Regions from separate parts of the Thalassospira sp. Z349TD_5 genome, predicted to be linked through region 1. Evidence: predicted binding sites of a transcription regulator. Region 1 holds the regulator's gene; each other region holds the start of a gene.
What was found. The regulator PhoB, encoded in region 1, activates phosphate uptake and scavenging genes when phosphate is short. The targets are predictions, from matches to a motif close to TNTCATAAAACTGTCA.

Region 1 (3,140 bases):
CCGTGGGTCAGCATTCTGACCGGGATTGGCGCGGTTGGCATTTTGTTGCTGATCGGGCGCTATTTGTTGCCGCGCCTGTTTCGCTATATCGCGCTTCTTAAAAACCCGGAACTGTTTGCCATTGGCACATTGTTTGTGGTGCTGGCCGCCAGCACGCTCACCGAAGTTGCCGGACTTTCGATGGCGCTTGGTGCGTTCATCGCCGGTGTGATGTTGGCTGAGACCGAATTTCGTCATCAGATCGAGGCCGATATCACCCCGTTTCGCGGTGTTTTCCTGTCGCTGTTTTTCATGTCGGTGGGCATGTCGGTCAATGCCGATATTGTGTTTACCCAGTTTGGCACCATTGTGCTTTGGCTGATTGCGCTGATTGGGACAAAGACCGCCCTTTTGTTCGTTCTGGCATTAATGGCCCGCTTTGAAAAAGGGTCGGCGTTGCGTGTTGGCATGAGTTTGGCCGCAGGCGGCGAGTTTGCCTTTGTCATGCTGGCGCTGGCCGCACAAAATGGGGCGATTGCGCCCGACCTTGTCGCGGTGATGATCCCGGTGGTGGCGCTTTCGATGGCGCTGACCCCGACATTGATGACCGTCGGGCAACGCATTGAAGAAAAGCTCCATCCCAAAGAAGACGACCAGCTTGGCCCGATTGAAGCCGAAACCGACGGGTTCCAGCAGCATGTTCTGGTCATCGGGTGCGGACGTGTCGGGCGGGTTTTGGCGAGATTGTTAAAAACCCGCAACATTCCCTATGTGGTTATTGATAGCGACGCCTTGCAGGTTTCGCGCGGGCGGGCCGAAGGATTGCCGGTGTATTTTGCCGATGGGTCACGACCGGAAACATTCCGGGCTGCACACACTGACGAAGCAAAAATTGCGGTCGTTGCCCTGGGGAACCCGCATGCGACCGAAAAAGCCGTTGCCCTGCTCCGTCATTACTATCCGCATTTAAAAATCTTTGCCCGCGCACAGGACATTACCCATATCGGGCCACTGTCGCGCAGTGGCGCGGATGCCGCCATTCCAGAGGTGCTTGAAACCGGGTTGCGGCTTTCAGATCATGTGTTGGCGGCCTGTGATGTACCGCAAGAAGAAATTGATGCGGAAATCGCCAAGTTCCGGCGCGCAGACATGTTGTTGATGAATGAGCTGGCGCCGCGCACGCAGCGGCGTAAGGCCGAAACGGCAGGCTCAGCTAAGCCTGCGTCTGGCTCTGGCCCCAAAACACCAAAAGCCAAAAAAGACGCCAAATAAACCAAAACCCCCACGCAAAACGCGATGGGGGTTTCTATCTTCAGGTCGCCAAATCAGGTTTGGGTGAACTACGCAGCGGTTTCTGAATCCAGTGCATAGCCCGCCGCACGCACGGTGCGGATGATGTCGCGGGTCCCTTTGACGTCATTAAGCGCCTTACGCAGACGGCGAATATGGACATCAACTGTGCGGGTTTCGACATAAATGTTCGGGCCCCAGACCGCGTTAAGCAGTTGTTCGCGCGAGAAAACCCGACCCGGATGCTCAAGGAAATAACGCAGCAGACGGAATTCCGTCGGACCCAGATGGATGGCCTTGCCATTGCGGCTGACACGGTGGGCGGCGAGATCCATTTCGATATCGGAATAGATCAACTGCCCTTGTGGTTGCGCCGGACCGGATCGGCGCAACAGCGCACGAATACGGGCCAGCAATTCGCCAATGGCAAACGGCTTGGTGACATAATCATCGGCCCCGGTATCAAGGCCGCGAATGCGATCGCCTTCTTCACCGCGCGCGGTCACCATGATCACCGGCACATCGCGGCTTTCAGGTTTGCGGCGGATCTGACGGCAGACCTCAATCCCCGACATGACCGGCAACATCCAGTCCAAAAGGACCAGATCAACATGGGTTTCGGCCATGATTTTCAACGCTTCGTCACCGTCCCCGGCTTCGACAACCTGCATCCCCTCACGTTCGAGGTTGTAGCGCAACATGGTCACGATTGCGGCTTCGTCCTCGACGATTAGAACCGTTGGGTCCATCTTCTTATGCTCCAGTGTCACTCATTCGGTTCGACAACAGCAAAGTTTGCTGCATCGTTTTTTGGCCGACCATCTGTCGGCAGGTCTTCGCCTTTGATCCGATAGTAAATCGTCTCGGCGATATTGGTCGCATGGTCGCCAATCCGTTCGATGTTTTTGGCAATGAACAGCATGTGCGTCGATGCGGTAATGTTGCGCGGGTCTTCCATCATGTAGGTCAGCAATTCGCGGAACAGCGAATTGTACATGTCATCGACTTCCTGATCGCGGGCCCAGACACGCTGTGCCTTTTCCGCATCGCCTTCGATATAGGCATCGAGAACGTCCTTGATGATTTCCTGCGCCAGACGCGCCATGTTCGGGATGACCTGAACCGGGCGGATCGGCGGAATCTGGTTTAGGACCTGGGCGCGCTTGGCGATGTTTTTCGCAAGATCGCCAATCCGTTCCAGATCGTTCGACAGTTTCAGGGTTGTCACCACCTGACGCAGGTCGTCTGCCATCGGCTGACGCAGGGCCAGAAGACGGACAGCAAAATCCTGAACTTCCTGTTCAAGTGCATCAATACGGTGATCCGACAGAATGACCTTTTCGGCCAGTTCGGAATCACGTTTGACGATGGATCGGATCGCAGAGATCAGCTGGCTTTCCGCAAGCCCGCCCATCTGCGAGATGATGTTGTTCAGACGGGTCAGTTCCTCGTCGAACGAACTCACGATATGTGTTTTTTCGTCAGCCATTTAAATCACTCTCCTGCGGGCGCTTAACCGAAGCGGCCGGTGATGTAACCCTTGGTGCGTTCGTCTTTTGGGTTGGTGAAAATCTGATCGGTTTCGCCAACTTCAACCAACTTCCCAAGATGGAAGAAAGCCGTGCGTTGCGACACACGTGCAGCCTGCTGCATGGAGTGGGTCACAATCACGATCGTGTAGTTCGAACGCAATTCATCAATCAATTCTTCGACCTTGGCGGTCGCAATCGGATCAAGTGCCGAGCACGGCTCATCCATCAGGATGACTTCCGGGCTGACGGCAACCGCGCGTGCGATGCACAGGCGCTGCTGCTGCCCACCGGAAAGACCGGTTGCAGGCGACTGAAGACGATCTTTGACTTCCTTAAGCA
Region 2 (3,140 bases), 1.1 Mb from region 1:
ATGTGGCAGCGAAAGGTAGTAGCTGATCCACATCACGACCAGCAAAAGACTGCGCAAGATGGTCCAGCCCACCGCATCCCCAAGGCGCAAGGATGCAGGCGACCGGATCACCAGATAGCCGACCAGAAACGGAATGGCGATGGCCGAGCGGATGACAAAAATCTGCCAGATCACAAAGGTGCTGCTTGATTGCTTGATCAGCGCATCGCCCAATGACAGGGCGAAAACCGTAAAAATGATCGTTCCCACGGCAAGCGGGATACGGTCACGATAATCGGGGACAGGCGAGCTTTTCATGGCATCCAGCATAAAGCGGGGTTCGCGTTGGGCGATAAAACCCTATCACCCTTGCCACCCAAAAATGAACCCCACATATCGCCAAACAAAAAGGGCGCCCGAACCATCGGACGCCCTTGATAACATCGGTTCTAAACCGCTGGCTTATTCAGCCGGGCCTGCCCAGGGGGACATGCTGTCGAGCTTGTCCTGACGGCGGGCTTCTGGTGACTTTTTCCAGTCATTGCCAAAGGCGGCTGATTCCCATGAGCCGTAGCTTGGGTTTGGCAACATGAACCAGCGTTCGCCCCAATAGGTCGCGTATTTGTCCATGACCTCAAGACGTTCATCAATGGAGCCATCGATATCATCGGTGAAGTCACCAAAGTTATCCCCAAACAACATGATCACACGGTAATCGTCGGCAACCGCCTGACGGCGCGGGGCCTTGGCCGATCCCCATGTTTCGATTTCACCGCGCAGCATGACGTGTTTTTCATCAGCAAACGGGAAGCCGTATTCCTGCAAGTTCTTGATGGTTGCGGCTTCTTCCGGGGCCTTACGGTTGGACACGTAAAACACTTCAACGCCCTTGGCTGCTGCTGCCTTGGTGAATTCAAGCGCCCCCGGGGTCGGGGTTGAAATCGCATCATTCACAAATGCCGCCCAGGTTTTGGAGCTATAATGCGTGTCTTCAGTCACAACCCAGCTCTGATAAGCCGAATTATCAAGAACCGTTTCATCAACATCCAAAATCACAGCCGGTTTTTTGGCCATGAAATTACCGTCCTGCTCAAGGGCGGCGGTCCAGCTGTGATCGCCGATGGCGGCAGGCAGAAGACGGGTCGCACCCGCATAAACAGACATTGCCGTGGTTTTATATTCAACCGATGTCTGAAGCCAAAGCGTGCCGTTCAGGCCATCATTCTGGGCTGGTTCCTGCGCACTTGCGCCAAATGCGCAAAGCGCACTGGTCGCCATGATGGCGGCCACACCGAAGGATTTTGCAATAAGTGTCATTTTAGTCTCCCTGTTGATTTCCCGCCCATTGGAAGCTGACCATACAGACAGGATTTAAGCAGCATGCCATTGCAGTGCGGCAAAGAAAAAGCCTTTTTCCAAAATCACTCGGAAAAAGGCATTTATGACATTTTGATAAAACCGCCACGCGGCAATTGTCATGCGGGTTTCATGCGGTTGAACGCTTTTCAAACGACGTGAACCCGTCTTCAAGTGCCGGTTCCTCGTGAATGCGATCAACCCGCGCATGAGTGGGGCCTTCATGGCAGGCGGCAACCATTGACCGCACAGCATCAACCGAGCCACAGAATACGGCCTCCACTGTGCCATCGTTTCGATTGCGCACCCAGCCGGTCAGGTCGCGCTTTGTCGCCTGCTCCACCGTCCAGGCACGATACCAAACGCCCTGTACGCGGCCTTCAATCCGGGCATGAACGGCGATATTGCCAGAACCGGTTGCAGGATCGGGGCGTGTGTCGGTCATGGGAACGTCGTCTCCCTACTTGCTTATTTGGCGGCCTTATTTTGCACCGGGAATTTTGGCGTGCAGATGGGCGGTATCCTGAAACGTCTGTTTCTGCGTGTCCGATGCCGGGGCCTGATGGCTGTCTTTCCATGCGTCATAGGTCATGCCATAGACGACTTCGCGCGCACCATCATAATCCATGGAAACACCCTTTTCGCGCGCCGCCGCCAGATACCATTTTGCCAAACAGTTACGGCAAAAACCGGCCAAATTCATCAGATCAATGTTTTGAACATCCTTGCGGTCCTGAAGATGCGTCACAAGCCCGCGAAAGGCCGCCGCTTCGAGTTCAAGCTTGGTCTGCGGATCAAGGTCGGCCGCCGGACCATTGGCAAGGGAGGCTTCTGTTGACATTTCCGAGCCTGCGCAATCAGACATTCTCCATACTCCCGGCTTTGCTGTGCTGTTCAAGTTTGGCGATCACATCAGGGACATCGGCAATGGTTTCGACCGTGACAAACTGGTCGTTGTCGATTTCGGTCTGATCGACCATTTCATGCACCCATGTGATTTCATAAGGGATGTGGATCGCGGCCCCGCCCGACGCAAGTACCGGCAGGATATCGGATTTCATCGAGTTGCCGATCATGACGGCTTCTTGTGGCTCGACACCATAGCGGCCAAAGATATTGCGATAGGTCAGCGGATCTTTTTCCGAGACGATCTCGATCCCGTCAAACAGGTCTTCAAACCCGGACCGGTCGATTTTAAGCTGCTGGGCAATCAGATCACCCTTGGTGATCAGCACAACCTTGTAATCGGGATCATCGGCATAGCGTTTGAGAACGGTCTCGGCCCCGTCAATAATCCGGGTCGGCGCACGCAGCATCGATTTTCCGATTTCGGCCAGCCTGTGAATGTCTTCGGCACTGATCTTGCGATCTGAAAGCTCAATCGCGGTTTCAATCATCGACAGGGTAAACCCGGTCACGCCATAGCCATAGATCGAAAGATTGGCCAGTTCGGCCTGATACAGGCGATCATCAACCTGATCGGCGGGCACATAATGCCCCAGCATCTCGCGCAGTTCGATATGGGCCTGACGGAAAAGCGGCTCGTTGTGCCACAGGGTATCATCGCCGTCAAAAGCAATCAGTTTATACATAGGGACGCCTCGTTTCTTGTTATTGGATGGCAAGCATACATAGGGGTTCAGCCTCAATTTGCGACCATATGGTACGGCTAATCGTGGGTAAAGCCCCGTTTTCTGTATTTAATATGCGCTGACGCTTTGTAAAAGGGGTTGAAACCGGCATCCTTGCATCTGTCAGAAAATTAAAGGCGCCGGTCAATGACAACCAGCGCCTTTATCAAGCAA
Region 3 (3,140 bases), 980 kb from region 1:
TTGCAGGCTGCCAGCAACAGGGCACTTGCCATAGCAAAGGAAGAAAGCGTCGTCGATTTGACAGTAAGCATGATGATTTTCCGTTTTTATCTCTGTCCCGGCCGATACCGCACACGTATGGCCAGACTGTTCCCTATTCTCAGTGACACAGTCGCATATGTTTAAGGCAATATTTTAGCGCAAGGCCCAACCTTCATCGTCATCATCCATATACTGAAATGAAAAACGCTTTTGCGCACTATGGATGGATTTGGCTATGATATGGATCCTGCCGATCATGACAGAACATCCAAGTCCAAGGTCACCTCATTATGAAAATCTCCCTGTCCGATGCGCATGCGCTCGTCAGTGATACATTGATCCGATCAAAGGTCAGTAAAGACAACGCAGCATCCGTCGCAACAGCACTGGTAGCCGCCGAGGCATCCGGGCAGGGCGGGCATGGATTTCGTCGTGTGCCTGCCTATTGCGCTCAGTCACTTGCTGGCAAGGTTGATGGCTTTGCCACACCGACAATGCAAATGCCGACACCGGGTGTCTTGCTGATTGATGCGCAGTTTGGTTTTGCCTATCCGGCATTGGATTTGATGGTCGCACACCTACCCGAAATGGCACGTCGTCAGGGTATTGCGATTGCATCGATCCATAAATCACATCATGCGGGTGTTATGGGGCTGACGGTTGAACGACTGGCCGAGCAGGGTCTGGCGGCGATGATGTTTGCCAATGCGCCGGCTGCGATGGCGGCATGGGGTGGGCGTCGCCCAATGTTTGGAACCAACCCGATTGCTTTTGGTGTGCCGGTTGGAAATGCTGGTGCCCCGATTGTGATTGACCTTGCCTTGTCCAAAGTCGCGCGCGGCAAGATCATGGCGGCCAAACAAAAGGGTGTTTCAATTCCCCATGATTGGGCGGTCGATACAGATGGCAATCCGACAACCGATGCGGCGAAGGCCCTTGAGGGCACCATGGTTCCTGCTGGCGGGGTAAAGGGTGCGGCACTTGCCATGATGGTTGAACTTTTGGCAGCGGGCCTTACCGGTGCACAGTTTGGTCATCAGTCATCATCGCTGTTTGATGATAAGGGCAAGCCACCTGCATTGGGACAAATGATCATTGCCATTGATCCAGTAGCAACCGGTGGGCCCGATATTGCAGATCACCTTGCCAGCATTGCCAATGAAATTGCCGCCGAAGAAGGTGTACGACTTCCGGGGCGGCGCGGTAAGTCCATTAGACTGAAAGCCGAAGTCGACGGCATGGAAGTTGAAGAAGACGTCATGGATGCAATCAATAGATTGTAGAAGTCAGTCATGTTTGCAGCAGGAATGTGAATTTTATTTATGCTTACGTGGTTTGTTCAGGTCATTATTTTTGTACTCTGCAATTTTCTATGTTCACATTCGCGCAGAGATACGAATATGACAGTGTCCATTTTTTAATGGCTGATTTTTAATTTCAAAATTACTTGATGTATAGACAAGTTTAATTGTTGTTGGGGGAATTGGCCCCCCGTAATCATCGAACTGTAACATCAGTGTCACCATAGAGTCGCCGTTCATGCGTAGGTTCAGCTTCCAGCGAAACATATGCAGGCGAATCTTTGATGCTGGTTGTAGATATATCCGGACTGAACAAAAGCTTTTCCCGTGACAAGTGTGCTCTGAATAATGTCAGGCTCCAGGTTCGGGAAGGTGAAATGGTGGCGCTGATTGGCGCATCCGGTTCGGGAAAATCCACTCTTATTCGCCATATTGCCGGTTTGCTGCGCGGGGACCGTGACGGTGGAAAGATTTCCGTCTTTGGCGAGACCATTCAGGAAAATGGCAAGATTTCCCGTGGTGCGCGCAAAGTGCGTGCCGACATCGGTGTGATCTTCCAGCAATTCAACCTTGTGAGCCGCTTGACGGTTTTGACCAACGTTCTGATGGGGATGCTGGGACGCGTGCCAGCATGGCGCGGGTCGTTGTGCATGTTTACAAAATCCGAACGCATGCGCGCCATGAGTGCCTTGGCCCGTGTTGGCATCGATGGTCATGCCACTAAAAAAGCCCGCCATCTTTCCGGTGGTCAGCAACAGCGTGCGGCAATTGCACGCACGATTACACAGGGTGCACGCCTTATTCTGGCTGACGAACCGATTGCGTCGCTTGATCCGGCATCATCGCGCAAGGTGATGAACACGCTTGATCGCGTAAACCGCGAAGACAACGTGACTGTGATCGTATCTCTTCATCAGGTCGATTACGCCAAGGATTATTGCAAACGGACCATCGCCATGCGCGATGGTGAAGTTGTGTTTGACGGACCGTCAAGCCAACTGACACCGGCGTTCCTCCAAGAACTCTATGGTGAATATTCTTCCGAGCTTTTTGCAGATGGTTCTGATGACACGGCAAAGCCCGTGGCCGAGCCGGTTGCGAAAAAGGATCTGGCTGTGGCGACAAGCTAGCCGGGTCACTGATGTGAACTGCCTTACCTTTTTGAATTCATGTCTAAATCAAATATGACAGGGGACTTCTTATGATCCGTAAAACAATTGCGTCTGTTGCACTTGCAGCAAGCATGCTTGCTTCGGGCTTCGCCCAGGCCGATGTTGACTTCAAACCGCTTGAAAATGATCCGGAGACCATCGTTTTTGGTTTTATCTCGACTGAGTCGAGTTCCAACCTGAAAGCTCAGTGGCAGCCGATGATCGATGATATGGAAGAAGTGCTTGGCAAAAAAGTCAACGCATTCTTTGCCCCGGATTATGCCGGTATCATCGAAGGCATGCGTTTTGGTAAGGTTCACGTTGGCTGGTTTGGTAACAAATCCGCAATGGAAGCTGTTGACCGTGCAGGCGGTGAAGTCTTCGTTCAGACGTCCAAAAGCGATGGCACGAACGGGTATTATTCCCACATCATCACGCAGGCCGATAACGACAAGCTCAACACGCTTGCCGACATGCTTAAATGCGATGGTTCACTGAACTTTGGTATTGGCGATCCGAACTCGACTTCGGGCTTCCTCGTGCCGTCTTATTATGTCTTTGCACAGAACGGCGTTGACCCGAAAGATTGCTTTAAGACCGTTCGTAATGCGAACCATGAAACCAACCTGATGGCGACTGCCAACAAACAGGTTGATGTTGCTGCCAA
Region 4 (3,140 bases), 1.4 Mb from region 1:
CGTGGTCGCGCGATGACCGAAACCAAGCGACTATACAGTGCCTTGGCATTGAAGGGTTTTGCAAGAAATTCTGTAATTCCAAGATCGCGTGCTGTCGTCACATACTTCATTTCGGAATGTGCGGTCAGCATGATCACGGGGATAAAGCGGTTTGGTGAGTTGGTCGAATTGCGCATGACATCGAGGAATTCCAGTCCGTCCATACCACGTAGCCGCCATTCGCAGACAACAATGTCAATCTGTTCGCGGCGTAGCACGTCAAAGGCGTCATTGGGCTTCTTAACCCGCTGAATATGACTGGCACCAAGATATGCGAGGGTATCATACACAACCTGTGCTGAAATCTTATCCCCGTCTACAATCAGAAAACTGATTTTACTAAAGTCGATTTTTGCGTTCATCCAGCCTTGCTTCCTGAGCATCATCACGAAATGCGTCGGTGTTCAGGGGAACAGCACCAAACCCCTAGTGTGCTGTTGGTCTTAAACCCTTATACCTTTGTCTGGTTTCCAGCAAGCGCAAACAGATCGGAAAACCGAGCTGAATTCTGACAAATACTGACGCGCAGACAGTTGAAGGTATTGAACAAATGACGTTTCAGTTTCTTGTGTTTTTTGCTCGTGCCCAAGAGAGCAGCCCATCATATTGGGCTGTCGTTCCCGGAGTAAAGGGGGAGGCTGTTTTATTTCAGGGGTTCGGTTGCGCCTTCTTCGTCAATGACCTGTACCGCAACCCCCGATTCCTCGAACATTTCGGTCGAAATTTTCATATCCTGTTCCCAACGTTCAAGAAAATCGTCGGTCAATTTGCTTTTGTCGACAAAAACTTCGGCGATGCCCGCCTGAATGATCGCACGTGCGCAGTCACAGCAGGGGAAATGCGTCACATACAGCGCACAGCCATCAAGCGATGTGCCGGTATAACTGGCATTGTAAATGGCGTTGCGTTCGGCATGTTCGGTATAGGCGTATTTTTCCGGGCGTTGATGGCGACGTTCGACTGTGTCATCGACACCGCGCGGAAAACCGTTATAGCCAACAGCCCGAATTTCCTTTTTGGGGCCGATGACAACCGCACCAACCTGCGTGCTGCGATCCTTTGACCAGTCTGCGATATGTGCCGCAAGACCAAGAAAGCGATGGTGCCATTTGCTCATGAAAAGGGGCCCTGTTGCCAAAGGTGTATCAGATTAATCAGCGTGTCACATTTACGCGGCGCTGCGCATGCTATCAGGTCTTTTAAGAAGGTGCTCCTTGTAATTGTCCAGTGAAAAATCACATTTTTGTAAAGGCATTTAGTGAAAAGTCCCTGTTCAAAGCGGGGCTTATTGACTATTAAGGGGATACCCCCAGAAAAGATCAGGACGCCTTGACGCCTCGCCGCAGATGCAGGCCGAAGCGGAAGGGCTCATGTGTAACCCAAGTAACAAGAGGTATTAGCCGATGCGCCGTCAACGTAAGGCGAAAATCATCGCAACCCTGGGGCCAGCGAGCTCTCATCCAGATATGCTGGAGAAGATCGTAAAGTCAGGTGTAGATGTTTTCCGGCTGAATTTTTCGCATGGTGAACATGCAGAACACCAAAAACGTTTCGAAGCTATCCGCGCTGTAGAATCCAAGCTCGGCCGTCCGATCGGGGTTTTGATGGACCTTCAGGGTCCTAAAATTCGCGTCGGGACCTTTGCCGATGAGCAGATCGAGCTTGCGGCTGGTGATACATTCAAATTCGACATGGACAAAAAGCCGGGCGACAAAAAACGCGTTTCCCTGCCGCATCCCGAGGTTTACGCAGCCCTGAAACCGGGCGCAAACCTTTTGCTCGATGATGGCAAGCTGCGCATGCGTGTTGAAAAATGCGACGATAAATCCGCAGAATGTACCGTGATCACCGGTGGGCCGCTGTCCAACCGTAAGGGCGTTAACCTGCCTGACGTCATGTTGCCGATGTCGCCGTTGACCGAAAAAGACCGTATCGATCTTGATTACGGTCTGGAAATGGGCGTTGATTTTGTGGCGCTGTCATTCGTTCAGCGTCCTGAAGATGTTGCCGAAGCCCGCAAAATCATTCAGGGCCGTGCGGCCATCGTTTCCAAACTGGAAAAGCCGCAGGCGATTGAGCACCTTGCCGAGATTGTTGATCTGTCGGACATCATCATGGTCGCCCGTGGCGACCTTGGTGTTGAATGCCCGCCAGAAGACGTGCCGATCTTGCAGAAACGCATCATCAAGGCTTGCCGCGAAGCCGGTAAGCCGGTGATTGTTGCGACCCAGATGCTTGACTCGATGGTGTCAAACCCGACCCCGACCCGTGCCGAAGCCTCCGACGTTGCCACTGCTATTTATGATGGTGCGGATGCGGTGATGCTGTCTGCGGAAAGTGCGGTGGGTAAATATCCGCTTGAGACCGTTTCGATCATGGACCGTATTATGGTCCGGGTCGAAGAGGACGAGCTTTATTATCGTCTGCGCGATGCCAATCGTCCTGACCCGGAACACAATTCCCCTGATGCCATCAGTGCTGCTGCCCGTCAGGTGGCCGGGACCATTGGTGCCAAGGCTGTTGTGACCTATACCACGTCGGGTTCGACGTCGCTTCGTGCCGCGCGTGAGCGCCCGGAAGTTCCAATTCTGGGCCTGACGCCGAAAATCCAGACAGCACGTCGGATGACGTTGTGCTGGGGTGTGCATGCTGTGTTTACCCGTGATGCGACGAACTTCGCAGAAATGGTTGGCATTGCATGTGAAGTTGCCCAGCGCGAAGAATTCGCCAAGGTCGGGGATTCGTTGGTGATCACCGCAGGTGTGCCGTTTGGGACACCCGGTGCAACCAACATCCTGCGCATTGCATGGGTTAGCTAACGGCATCTTTGACGTTTGTTTGCCGATTTACCAAAACGGGTGGCTTTCAGGGCCGCCCGTTTTCTTTGTCTGGCTTTTGGGCGACGAGGACGTGCTGTGGTCTAAAACAGGCCGGAAAGACTGGTCTGGCGTGGCGGGGCGTGTAGTTTTAGGTGGTTCTTCTATAGGCCTCTGTATTGTTAATGTTTTTTTGAGTCTTTCCGTCGATAGTTGATCGGTAATCAGGCATGTATCTGATGATATGTGATGGTTGCAAATGGGGAGCCGAGGATAGACGATCGG

Region 2: the regulator PhoB is predicted to act here: its motif matches at 1,422-1,437, upstream of AC0VXT_RS12905 (5'-nucleotidase, lipoprotein e(P4) family).
Region 3: the regulator PhoB is predicted to act here: its motif matches at 1,517-1,532, upstream of phnC (phosphonate ABC transporter ATP-binding protein).
Region 4: the regulator PhoB is predicted to act here: its motif matches at 1,275-1,290, upstream of AC0VXT_RS11565 (deoxycytidylate deaminase).

What each region holds. Positions count from the first base shown of each region.
Region 1 covers NZ_CM149654.1:3,871,872-3,875,011, forward strand. The annotation lists gene AC0VXT_RS17865 (cation:proton antiporter domain-containing protein) at 1-1,251, shown strand, start outside; gene phoB (phosphate regulon transcriptional regulator PhoB) at 1,320-2,018, opposite strand; gene phoU (phosphate signaling complex protein PhoU) at 2,036-2,758, opposite strand; gene pstB (phosphate ABC transporter ATP-binding protein PstB) at 2,782-3,140, opposite strand, start outside.
Region 2 covers NZ_CM149654.1:2,802,030-2,805,169, forward strand. The annotation lists gene AC0VXT_RS12900 (DMT family transporter) at 1-297, opposite strand, end outside; gene AC0VXT_RS12905 (5'-nucleotidase, lipoprotein e(P4) family) at 442-1,296, opposite strand; gene AC0VXT_RS12910 (acylphosphatase) at 1,466-1,780, opposite strand; gene AC0VXT_RS12915 (DUF1244 domain-containing protein) at 1,817-2,200, opposite strand; gene AC0VXT_RS12920 (HAD family hydrolase) at 2,193-2,927, opposite strand.
Region 3 covers NZ_CM149654.1:256,709-259,848, forward strand. The annotation lists gene AC0VXT_RS01165 (META domain-containing protein) at 1-71, opposite strand, end outside; gene AC0VXT_RS01170 (Ldh family oxidoreductase) at 312-1,304, shown strand; gene phnC (phosphonate ABC transporter ATP-binding protein) at 1,607-2,452, shown strand; gene phnD (phosphonate ABC transporter substrate-binding protein) at 2,524-3,140, shown strand, end outside.
Region 4 covers NZ_CM149654.1:2,518,747-2,521,886, reverse strand. The annotation lists gene AC0VXT_RS11570 (response regulator) at 1-401, opposite strand, end outside; gene AC0VXT_RS11565 (deoxycytidylate deaminase) at 683-1,156, opposite strand; gene pyk (pyruvate kinase) at 1,443-2,858, shown strand.